3 regions of the Exiguobacterium sp. ZWU0009 genome follow, and region 1 is predicted to be linked to each of the others. Evidence: a T-box and tRNA genes for the amino acid it is inferred to sense, from the RefSeq annotation. Region 1 holds a T-box; the other regions hold tRNA genes.
What was found. The T-box of region 1 lies ahead of L985_RS12030 (valine--tRNA ligase). A T-box ahead of a tRNA ligase gene usually reads a tRNA of that ligase, here a tRNA-Val.
Positions count from the first base shown of each region.

Region 1 (3,934 bases):
TCGTCGAGATAAACAGTTGGATCTGTTTCGACATCGGTGCGTTCACTTCCGCGCGGATGTTACGAACCGAACGGATGACGTTCTGAACTGCTTCGAATGCTGGAACAGCTTCCGGGAAGTCGAGTGATGCCTCGCGTGTTGGCCATGCAGCACGTGTGATCGTCTCGCCTTCATGCGGTAAGTGTTGCCAGATCTCTTCCGTGATGAACGGCATGAATGGATGCATCAGACGCATGATCCGGTCGAGCGTATAGGCAAGAACCGAACGCGTCGTCTGCTTCGCTGCTTCATCTTCCCCGTTGAGCGGTAATTTCGCCATCTCGATGTACCAGTTACAGAAGTCTTCCCAGATGAAGTGATAGAGAATGCGTCCTGCTTCACCAAACTCATATTTATCCGACAGACGTGTCACATCGTCGATCGTCGTCTGTAAGCGTGTCAGAATCCACTTATCTGCGAGTGACTTCTCGCCTGTCAAATCGATCTGATCAAACGTTAGACCATCCATGTTCATCAAGGCAAAACGGCTTGCGTTCCACAGTTTGTTCGAGAAGTTCCATGTTGCTTCGATTTTTTCCCAGTAGAAGCGGAGGTCGTTCCCTGGCGTCGATCCTGTCGTTAGGAACCAACGAAGTGAATCGGCACCATACTTCTCAATGACATCCATCGGGTCGATTCCGTTCCCGAGGGATTTCGACATCTTGCGTCCTTCCGAATCACGAATCAATCCGTGGATCAAGACGTCTTGGAATGGACGTTGTCCTGTGAATTCGTACGATTGGAAGATCATCCGTGATACCCAGAAAGCGATGATGTCATAACCCGTAACGAGTGTCGACGTAGGGAAGTATTTTTGATAATCCGCTGCGTCCGTGTTCGGCCAGCCCATTGTTGAGAACGGCCAAAGCGCTGACGAGAACCATGTATCGAGAACATCGTTGTCTTGCTCCCAGTTCTCGATATCGGCTGGTGCTTCCTTACCAACATAAACTTCTCCTGTTTCTTTATGGTACCAAGCTGGAATCCGGTGTCCCCACCAGAGTTGACGGCTGACACACCAGTCACGGATGTTTTCCATCCAGCGCACGTACGTGTTTTCAAAGCGTTGTGGAACGAAATTGACCTTGTCTGGTCCTTGTTGCTCCTCGAGTGCTTTTTGCGCAAGTGGTTCCATCTTGACGAACCATTGGAGTGAAAGATACGGCTCAACGATCGCATCTGAACGTTCCGAATGACCGACAGAGTGTAAATGTGGCTCGATTTTGATCAGAACACCTGCTGCTTTTAAATCTTCAACGATTTGTTTCCGGCATTCGAAACGATCCATGCCTTCGTATTTACCGGCGTTCTCGTTCATCGTTCCATCTTCGTTCATGACGAGGACACGTGGTAACTCGTGACGGTTACCGACTTCAAAGTCGTTCGGGTCGTGGGCTGGTGTAATCTTAACGACACCTGTACCGAACTCCATATCGACATAGTCATCGGCAACGATCGGAATCTCGCGACCAACGATTGGTAACGTGATCGTTTTTCCGACGAGGTGAGCATAACGCTCATCCTTCGGGTTCACGGCAATCGCTGTATCACCGAGCATCGTCTCCGGACGTGTCGTCGCTAGTTCAACGTGACCTGAACCGTCCGTTAGTGGATAGCTGAAGTGATAGAACGCACCTTCGATATCCTTGTAGATGACTTCGATATCCGAGATCGCTGTTTTCGTCGCTGGATCCCAGTTAACGATGTATTCGCCGCGGTAGATCAAGCCTTTTTCGTAAAGTTTCACGAAGACTTCTTGAACCGCTTCCGACAATCCTTCGTCAAGCGTGAAACGCTCACGTGAGTAATCGAGTCCAAGACCGAGTTTTGCCCATTGTGCACGAATCGTTGATGCGTACTCTTCTTTCCATGCCCATGATTGCTCGAGGAATTTCTCGCGCCCCATTTCAAGACGTGATTGTCCTTCTGCCCGCAGTTTTTGTTCGACTTTTGCTTGTGTTGCGATACCGGCATGGTCCATTCCCGGTAAGTAAAGGACGTCAAACCCTTGCATCCGCTTCATCCGTGTTAGCATGTCTTGTAACGTCGTGTCCCACGCGTGACCAAGGTGCAATTTACCTGTGACGTTCGGTGGTGGAATGACGATCGTGTACGGCTCTTTTTCTGGATCCTGATCGGCTTTGAAATAGTCACCTTTCACCCAAAAGTCGTACCATTTTTCTTCCGTTGCCTGTGGATCATACTTCGTTGGCATTGATAATTCCTGCATCCTGATCGCTCCCTTTTTGTCCATAATAAAAACGGCTTCTCTCGTCCTATGCTAAGGACGAAAGAAAGCCGTTGCTTTTTTCCGCGGTACCACCTTAGTTCATCCAAAATCGGATGCCCTCGAGCCACGTAACGTGTGGAGGACGGATATCGCTCGTAAGACTCACGATATCAGCTCGTGGGGTGACCTTCCTCCTGTTCGCCCGTCACATCTTTCAGCCAAGGATGTGTTCTCTACACCGGTACGAATACAGGACTACTCTTCCCGTCATCGCTGTTGCCATTTTCTTCTTTACTCATTTTAGCCGAGAGTTCAAGTAATCGTCAAGAACTGCTTAACGACCAAATTCAACTTGGAGTTCTTGGAATGTCAATTCGACGGCTTCGATCGTCTGCTCGATGTCTTCGTCCGTATGGGCGATCGACAGGAAGAGACCTTCGAATTGTGACGGTGGTAAGAAGACACCACGCGCCGCCATCTTTTGATAATACGAACGGAACATCTCAAGGTTCGACGTTTTCGCTTTTTCGAAGTTCGTAACACGTTCATCCGTGAAGAAGACACCGAACATCGCGCCTGCACGGTTCGTCGTCAGCGGAATGTTGTATTTCGATGCAGCGTTCAGGTAGCCTTCTGACAAACGGCTCGCTTTCCGGTCGAACTCTGCATAGTGTTCTGGTTTCAATTGTGTCAATGTTGCTAGACCCGCTGCCATCGCGAGTGGGTTCCCGGATAACGTACCTGCTTGATAGATTGGACCTTGTGGTGCGATCTGTTCCATGATGTCCCGACGTCCGCCGTAAGCACCGACTGGCATTCCGCCGCCGATGACTTTACCGAGACACGTGATGTCTGGTGTAACACCGAAGTGCCCTTGTGCACAGTGGAATCCAACTCGGAAACCGGTCATGACTTCGTCAAAGATCAATAAGGCACCGTTTTCCGCCGTGATCTCCCGTAAGCCTTCGAGGAATCCTGGCTCTGGTGGTACGAAGCCCATGTTCCCAGCAGCCGGTTCGACGATGACACCAGCGATATCGTCGCCGTGTTTTTCAAACGCGATCCGGACAGCGTCCAAATCGTTGTACGGAACCGTCAGCGTCATGCTCGCGATTTGCGCAGGAACTCCTGGTGAATCTGGTAGTCCGAGTGTCGCGACACCTGAACCCGCTTTGATCAAGAGCGAGTCACCGTGACCATGGTAACAGCCTTCGAACTTGAGGATTTTCGTCCGACCTGTATAGCCGCGTGCGAGACGAAGGGCAGCCATCGTCGCTTCTGTCCCTGAGTTGACCATCCGAACGACTTCGACTGACGGTACCCGACTGATGACGACTTCCGCCATCGCTGATTCGATTTCCGTTGGTGTCCCGTAGCTCCAGCCACGTGTTGCTTGTTCTTGGATCGCTGACGTGACGATTGGATCGGCATGACCGAGAATCATTGGTCCCCATGACAAGACGTAATCGATATACTCTTTTCCGTCGATATCATAGAGCTTTGATCCTTTCGCATGATCTGCGAAAATCGGTGTCATCCCGACCGATTTATAAGCACGGACCGGACTGTTGACACCACCCGGCATGAGCGGGAGTGCCCGCTCGAATGCTTCTTTTGATTTTGAGTTCTGGTTAATTAAGCTCATTTCGACCCCTCCAGGTAACG
Region 1 is NZ_CP018057.1:2,286,308-2,290,241, forward strand. It holds gene L985_RS12030 (valine--tRNA ligase) at 1-2,269, opposite strand, end outside; T-box leader at 2,320-2,549, opposite strand; gene hemL (glutamate-1-semialdehyde 2,1-aminomutase) at 2,604-3,914, opposite strand; gene hemB (porphobilinogen synthase) at 3,911-3,934, opposite strand, start outside.

Region 2 (3,934 bases), 1.5 Mb from region 1:
CAGTCCATTGAATCGATCGACCAGTCCCATACTCGGAAGTCTGCAGCGTGGATGGCAGATGCCATCTTTTTCGTAATGCCAGGATCAGATCCGTAAGGTGGTCGTGTCAAATGTGGTGTCAGTTTTGTTAAATCATAAATTTTTTTCTGAACACTTTTCATTTCTGAGACGTACTGTCCTTTTTTGTACAATGTATCGTAATCGTGTGTTTCACCGTGTAAGCCGATGTAATGTCCGGCTTTCGCAGCAGCTTTAACTTCTTTTGGAAAAACATCTACCTGTGATCCGAGATAAAAGAAAGTAGCGCGAGTATGAAGGTGATCTAATGTTCGAAGTAACTCTGATGTTAATGCGGATGGTCCGTCTTCAAAGGTTAAATAAGCGACTTTTTTTGTCACACCATTCCATTTTTCGACGCGTGCTTTCTCCATGTTGACGACAGGAACTTTGGTAATGGACTTACCGGTAGTGATTGACTGTTGTTCAGGTGTGAAGACGTATCGATAAGCAATATACCCTCCGACTCCAAGAAAAACGAGTATAAGAAGTAAGAAAAATCGAGGGAAGAACTTTCTTTTTTTTGTCCGCGGTCGTGGACCGAGTTCGCTAGCGTGGCTTGAGGTAAATGGATCCATCGTTGTCTGTCGCTCCTTGTGTCAAAAATATCATATACAGATAATGTAACATTTTAATTGTTTCTTTTATAACAAATAGATGACAAAAAGATGACGGGAGATCGATTTTTCTAAAAATATCAACTTAATTAGAAATAGAGTATATAAAAACAAAAAAACAACCACTAGTTAAGTGATTGTTTTACATGTTATTAGTGTTCTGTTACAGCACATTCAACACATTCTGATTGATAGGATTCACATTGCTCGTCCATTTCTTTCCCACAATGAACGCATGTCTTAACGGGAAGTTCACGATAAAACTCAGCAGACGCTTCTTGGTAAAGGGGTTGTTCCATGTGTTTTTCCTCCTTCAAAATAAACGCAATGTCTTTTTTCTTGTTTTCATTGTATTAGTACAGAGGTTTAATGTCAACATTGTTTTATAACAGATGATTTATTTGGAGTATTGGTAAAGGACAATGAAAAAGAGACATGCTACGATATCTAAGTAATCTGATAATAATAAGGGGGATTTGTACATGACACATGCAACACTGGATACAATGCGTGTCTTAACAGAAAGACGTTCCGTTCGTCATTACGACGAAACGTTCAAACTTTCAAAACAGGAAGTGGAAGAACTATTAGAATGGACGACAGCGGCGCCGAGTGCTTGGAATCTACAACACTGGCATTTCACGGTCTTCCATTCAAAAGAAGCGAAGCAACAGCTTGCACCAATTGCATACAATCAGCCAGCCATCACTTCGGCTTCAGCAATCATTGCGATTCTAGGGGATGTTCAAGCCAATCGAAACTACAATCCGGTTTATGGTCCGGCAGTAGAAGCGGGTGGTATGACAGAAGAATTGTTCGATTCGATCAAAGAACAAGTAGAAGGCGCTTATCAAAGTGAAGCGTATGGTCGCGACGCGGCAATGTCGAATGCGAGTCTTGCTGCGATGCAATTGATGCTTGCGGCAGAAGCGCGTGGATTATCAACACTCGCAATGGGTGGATTTGATCATCAACGTTTTACGGAAACGTTTATTACCGAGTCACGGTATGTACCGGTCATGTTAATTGCTGTCGGTAAAGCGGTCGAAGATGCAAAAAAACGTCCAGCACTCCGTTTACCGATCGATCGAGTATCAACCTTCCTGTAAGTCATTCAAAATGGAGGAAGCGGGGGGCAATTCCTCCATTTTAATTTTTTTATTTTTTTTTCGGAAAAAGACTTGTCAGCCTTTTAGTTTCTTGATATATTAATACATGTCCTAGCAAGTACATTACGTACTGCAAACATGATTCTGTAGCTCAGCTGGGAGAGCGCTACCTTGACAGGGTAGAGGTCGCTGGTTCGAGCCCAGTCAGAATCATACCGAAAGCCCGCTTCTCCTTTATAGGAAAAGCGGGCTTTTTTATTATTTCTTTATCTCATCCTCGGTGACCCATTTATGATTTTTCACCATCTCTCCACCGTCCGTTGGTTCATAGTTCACCATGTAGACAGTCGTTTCTTTTACTTCATCAATCGTCGCTTTAGCTCCATCCATACCTTTCATATGATCTGCCTTGACAGTCGTTTCATCACCAACTTGCAGTGGCTTAGTTGGAACTGGATCAAGTTCTTCCTGAATGACCCATTTGTGATTTTTCACCATCTTTCCACCAGTAGTCGGTTTATAACTGATTGCATAGACGACAGTATCATAAGCACCGGCAATCGTTGCTTTTGCTCCGTTCATTCCGTCCATATGATTCGTCGTCAAAGTGACATTACTGCCTCTCGGATAAGTCGGATCACTAGCTTTCTTTAAACCAGACGGTACCTTTCCGCCACTCGAATGCATCATATCTCCATGTGACATGTCGTGTGAGTCACTATTACTTCCATCGTTATTGGCGGATCCACATGCACCGAGCCAAAGCGCAGAACTAAGAGCAAGTACAGTTAACGTCAATGATTTTTTCATATTAAAACCCTCCTGAAGTCATTAGTCTTCTTTACTATACCCAGCGTATGTGCAAATCGTGTGCAGATGAAGTGACAGTTTCGTTTATCGGCATTGATTATGTTTTTTTTCGCTATACTAAAATGGAGAGATAAGGAGGGAAACGTCATGCGTCGTATTTCATACTCGGTCGGAGGAATCGTTCTTGCGGCATTTTTAATTTGTGGCAGTGTATTGTTCGGGACTTTATATTATCAGTTGTCTCAAATACGAACGCAGGAAGTGGTGGATGGTTTGCTGAACCGAGGGAATACCCATCGTGATGTCCTGGTCGATTCCTACGACCAAACGACGATGCGTCATGTCAGTATGATGGAAGCGAACTCATCCTTTACTGTCGTGATCACCGATGCAAGAGGGAAACAACTCGAAGCATCACGTCCTTTGACGAGTGAGATGAGAAGTGTATTACAACATACAGATTTTGATTATCGTCAACGAGGAAAAATCGTAACGATGCGTAACTTTTTAATGACGGACAGTCCCATCACCATTGACGAGGAACATCGTGGTCATGTCTTCATGTTCGCTTCTAAAGCAATCGTGGATCACGTACTTGATCCGTTGAAACAGCAGTTTTTCCAAGTTGGTCTGCTTGCACTTTTATTGGCAGGTGCTGCAAGCATTTGGACGACCCGAATCATTTCTCGTCCGTTGATTCAGATGGAAAAAGCGACGGCGCGTCTATTGGATGGGGAAAGTGGAGAGTTGCCAATTGATCGAAAAGACGAACTGGGACAATTGGCGCGTTCGATTCAGCAGTTAAAACAGGATCTCGATTTTTTAAATCGGGAACGATCCGAATTTTTAGCAAGCGTATCTCATGAACTACGAACACCATTGACATATATAAAGGGATATGCGGATATTCTCAAACGCCAAACATTGACACCGGATGAACAACGACGCTACATCACGATCATTCGAGAAGAAAGTCAGCAAATGAATGAATGGATTGAACAACTATTTTGGCTGGCACGAATTGATGCGAATGCTTTTATGATGGAACGAAAACCTGTCGATGTCGAAGACTTGATTCATCAAGTGATACGATTGATGCGTCTAGACATCGAACAAGAAAATATTTCTTTTGAGATAGAAGGTGAGCCATTACAAGTGATGGGTGACGCTCATCAACTCCGTCAGATGATCGTGAATATCATTGAAAATGCACGTCGACATACGACGTCGGGAACAATCATCGTTCGTTATGGTGTCAACGCAGTAGGGGCTTTCATTCAAATCGAAGATACAGGAGAAGGGATTGCTGCAGACTCCTTACCTCATGTAACGAAACGGCTC
Region 2 is NZ_CP018057.1:567,359-571,292, forward strand. It holds gene L985_RS02920 (polysaccharide deacetylase family protein) at 1-431, opposite strand, end outside; gene yhfH (protein YhfH) at 827-973, opposite strand; gene L985_RS02930 (nitroreductase family protein) at 1,157-1,783, shown strand; tRNA gene L985_RS02935 (tRNA-Val) at 1,924-1,996, shown strand; gene L985_RS02940 (YdhK family protein) at 2,042-2,593, opposite strand; gene L985_RS02945 (sensor histidine kinase) at 2,741-3,934, shown strand, end outside.
Region 2: it has a tRNA-Val gene. The T-box ahead of L985_RS12030 (valine--tRNA ligase) is inferred to sense a tRNA for this amino acid. The anticodon was not compared.

Region 3 (3,934 bases), 1.5 Mb from region 1:
CTCTTGAGCGATGTCCTCCATCTGTGTCTCAAGTGATTTGATCGTTTTCTCAACGTTCGCGCCGTCCTTCAGGTTCAAGAAATAACTTGCTTTATTATCGAGACGTAAGCCTGTCGTAAAGTCTCGTGCTCCGACAGACGTCGTGACGTCAGCGATTGCTTGTTCTTTATCAAACATCTTTTCCATCTCAAATGAGACGTCGCTCGTTTTCTCGAGCGATGTGGCAGCCGGAAGTTCAAGCGATGCCGTTAGTGTCTTTGAGGCTTCGTTCGGAATGAACGTAAAGCCGAGACGTGGAACGATCGCTAGAGAACCGCCGAGAAGAATGAACGATACAATTAAGATCGTCGCCTTATGCGAGAGTGACTTTTCAATCAGCTTGCCATACCACCGTTGAAGAGCACCTTCTTTTTCTTCTGCTGGAACCTTCTTAAAGGCAAATTTCGCAAGAATCGGTACGATCGTGATCGCAACGAGTAGTGAAGCAAGTAATGAGAAAATAATTGTCAAAGCAAACGGTAAGAAGAACTTACCAGTGATTCCACCGACGAATCCGATTGGCAGGAAGACGACGACGGTCGTTAGCGTCGATGACGTGATTGCTTTTAAAATCTCTTTTGTCGATTGTTCGATGATCTCATCCGTCATACCGGATTCGGATTTTCGAACACGCCGGAAGATGTTCTCGATAACGACGATACTATCATCAACGACACGACCGACCGCAACGGCCATCCCGCCAAGTGTCATGATGTTCAGAGAAATATCTTGCCAGTTCAAGAAGATAGCAGCAATGAGTAACGATAAAGGAATCGAGACGATGGCAATAATCGTTGCGCGAATATTTCGTAAGAACAAGAGTACAGCGAGAGAGGCAAAGAGGGCACCAAGTAATCCTTCTTTGACGAGTGTCGCGACGGATTCCTCGATATCCTTCGCTGAATCGATCCCAATCGTATAGTCGACTTGATCGTCATATTTATTAAGGATCTTCGTGACTTCATCTGCGATTTCGACCGTATTGGCATCTTGTTTTTTCGTGATTGCCATCGATAAGGAATCTTTTAAATCGTAACGTGTTTTTTCGCTTTGTTGCGAGACTGCTTCGATTTTTGCAATATCTTCTAGACGAATCGGTTCTGCAGGTTCAGACGCCTGATCTGTAGCTGCTCCACCTGTTGTACTTGGTGGTCCTTGTGTTGCACCTTGTGGTGGACTGCCAGCAGATGAACCACCTGTTTGATCGCTACTAGCTGAACTAGTCGCACCTGCAACGGGTGTCAATTGTAGATTTTTTAGTTTATCTAGATTTTCTAGTTTTTCCTCAACGCGAATCGGTATTTTTGAATCGTTTTCTGATAGCTGACCAGATGGGAACGAGACATACTTTCCGTTGATTTGTTCCTTGATACTTGAGAGCGAGAGTCCTGCTTCTGTTGCTTTCTGATTATCGACGGTGATTTGAACGAGATCATCTTTGTAGCCACCAACGGAAACGCTATTGATTCCTGGAATCTTATTAAGTTCAGGTTCGATATCGTCCTTGAGGATTTTTTCGATGTCTTTACCATCCTTACTAAAGAAAGAGATATTATAGATTGGGAACGATCCAAAGGACAGACGATTTAATTTCGTTGTTGCTTCCTCTGGTAGATTCGCATCTTGGATTGCAGCATCAATCTGTTGTTCGACTTTATCCATATCAGTATCGAACGGGAATTCGATGTTTAAGATACCGATGCTTTCATAAGAAGAGCTTGTCAGCTTAGTAGCTCCTTCGATTCCTTTCAAAGCAGTTTCAAGCTTCGAGACGACTTGTTTATCGACATCGTCGGGCGAAGCACCAGGATATACTGCTTCAACAGAGATTTGAGGAAATTCGATTTCTGGGAACTGATCGACTTTTAATTTCGAGAAAGAATAGACGCCTCCTAAAACTAAAAGAATGGCGATGATGAAAACAGCCACCGAATTCTTTAAACTGAATCGGGTTAAAAAGTTCATATGAACACTCCTTTCGTTTATATGTGCTTATTTACATAGTAGAGGACACTCATAGAACCCGCAACTTTAAAACTGTTTTATTCAAAAAGATCTTTTTGAAAAAAGATAATTTTTTTTGTTAAAAAGGCTTTACACCTTTCGATATGCTGCTATAATAAAAATATACCCAGTAACAACACAGCATGATTCTGTAGCTCAGCTGGGAGAGCGCTACCTTGACAGGGTAGAGGTCGCTGGTTCGAGCCCAGTCAGAATCATACCGAAATCGTTCCTTTTCGAAGGAACGATTTTTTTTGCATTAAAAAAACTATTCCCGAAATCAATCAGGAATAGTTGGAAGGTAGAGATATTATTTTATTGGATTTCGAGATGAAGATCGCCACGCTTCGTCCAGCCTGCGACAGTCGTCAATCGATAGAAGACGAGTGTCAAGACGCCAGGTAAAACGACACCAGTCAAGAAGAAGATAAGGAACGCCTGAGGACCTTGGTTGACGAAGATATTGAGTGGCGCAATCATCGAATTTAAACCGAGTCCAGCGAGTTCATATGGTACTTTCAAAGAGAGAAGAAGCGTCGCTACAGGAGCTGAAATCATCGCTGCGAGAAACGGTGCAACGACAAGACGTGGATTTTTAACGATATTCGGGAATTGTACTTTAGGTGTGACAAAGAAAGAAGCAATCAAACCACCGGGATCCGTCTGACGATATGCCATCAATGTGAAGCCAACGAATTGAGCGGAACAGCCAATGAGTGCGGCGGCACTTGCTACAGGATCAAGCTGCAAAGCGATAGCGAGTGCAGCGGATGAAGCGGGAGACATCAATAAGACACTAAAGATGAGTGCAATGACAAGAGATGTAGCAATAGGAGACGATTCGACTGAAGCGGTGATCATAGCGCTGAATTTTGTAAGGAGTGGTGTCGTTACGGCAGCAGCACCGATACCAGTGATACCACCGGCAAGCACAGCACTCATTGGGATGACCATCATGTCAAATTTCGTTTTTCCAGTCATGCGTTTTCCGACATATACAGCGACCGCAGCTGCGAGTAATGCACTGATTGGCTGACCGGGGGCAAGAACGAGTCCAGAAGCAGTCGATTGAAGCGCAGCACCACCAATCGTCGCTGCGATCATCGCGCTGAACAGGACAAGTGTGTTTCCTCCGAGCTGAAAGGCGATACCGGCACCGAGTGCAGGAGCAAGCAGTACTTTTGCGACGCCGCCAATCGTCAGTAGCATTTGGATATGTAAAAAATTGCCGAGCGTCTCAATCAGGAGTCCGACACCGAGTGTTACAAGAACGGCATTCGCCATTCCAGCTGATACTTTTACCATTCGATCCATCGCATATTCTTTCAACGTTGTCATCCTCTCTCTATCTATCTCTATTTTTTGCCATGAAAAAAGCCTATCCATTTTTGGGATAGGCGCCACTCATTCTGTGCGGGCGCCTCATTCGATGCATCGAAAGGAGGGCCCAAAAATCATTTCCGTTTCATCATCGGAAAAGTTTTCAGTCCCTCATGCATAGAATAATCAGTCGTCCGGCTTGGTTAAATGGCTGTTGCGTCGGAATCATTCAATCGTGCCCCTCTCTGTGAATTTTTCTAAGCCTAACATGCTTCTGATCAATAATCAATATTTTCTGACAATTTATTTTTTCTCTAAATCTAATAGGAATTTACGCTATCATCGGGAAATCCTAATGTACTAACAATGGAGGCGTTTACATGAAAGTAATGATTTTTACAGATATTCACGGGAATGCTTCAGCATTGCGTGCCGTGTTGTCCTACCTCGATCAGCCTTCAGACATCGATGCTGTATATTGTCTCGGTGATCTCGTCGGTATCGGACCTGAACATAATGAGGTCATCAATTTGTTAAGGCAGCGGCCTGATATTCAGACGATTTCTGGAAA
Region 3 is NZ_CP018057.1:577,170-581,103, forward strand. It holds gene L985_RS02975 (efflux RND transporter permease subunit) at 1-2,004, opposite strand, end outside; tRNA gene L985_RS02980 (tRNA-Val) at 2,189-2,261, shown strand; gene L985_RS02985 (PTS sugar transporter subunit IIC) at 2,359-3,381, opposite strand; gene L985_RS02990 (metallophosphoesterase family protein) at 3,744-3,934, shown strand, end outside.
Region 3: it has a tRNA-Val gene. The T-box ahead of L985_RS12030 (valine--tRNA ligase) is inferred to sense a tRNA for this amino acid. The anticodon was not compared.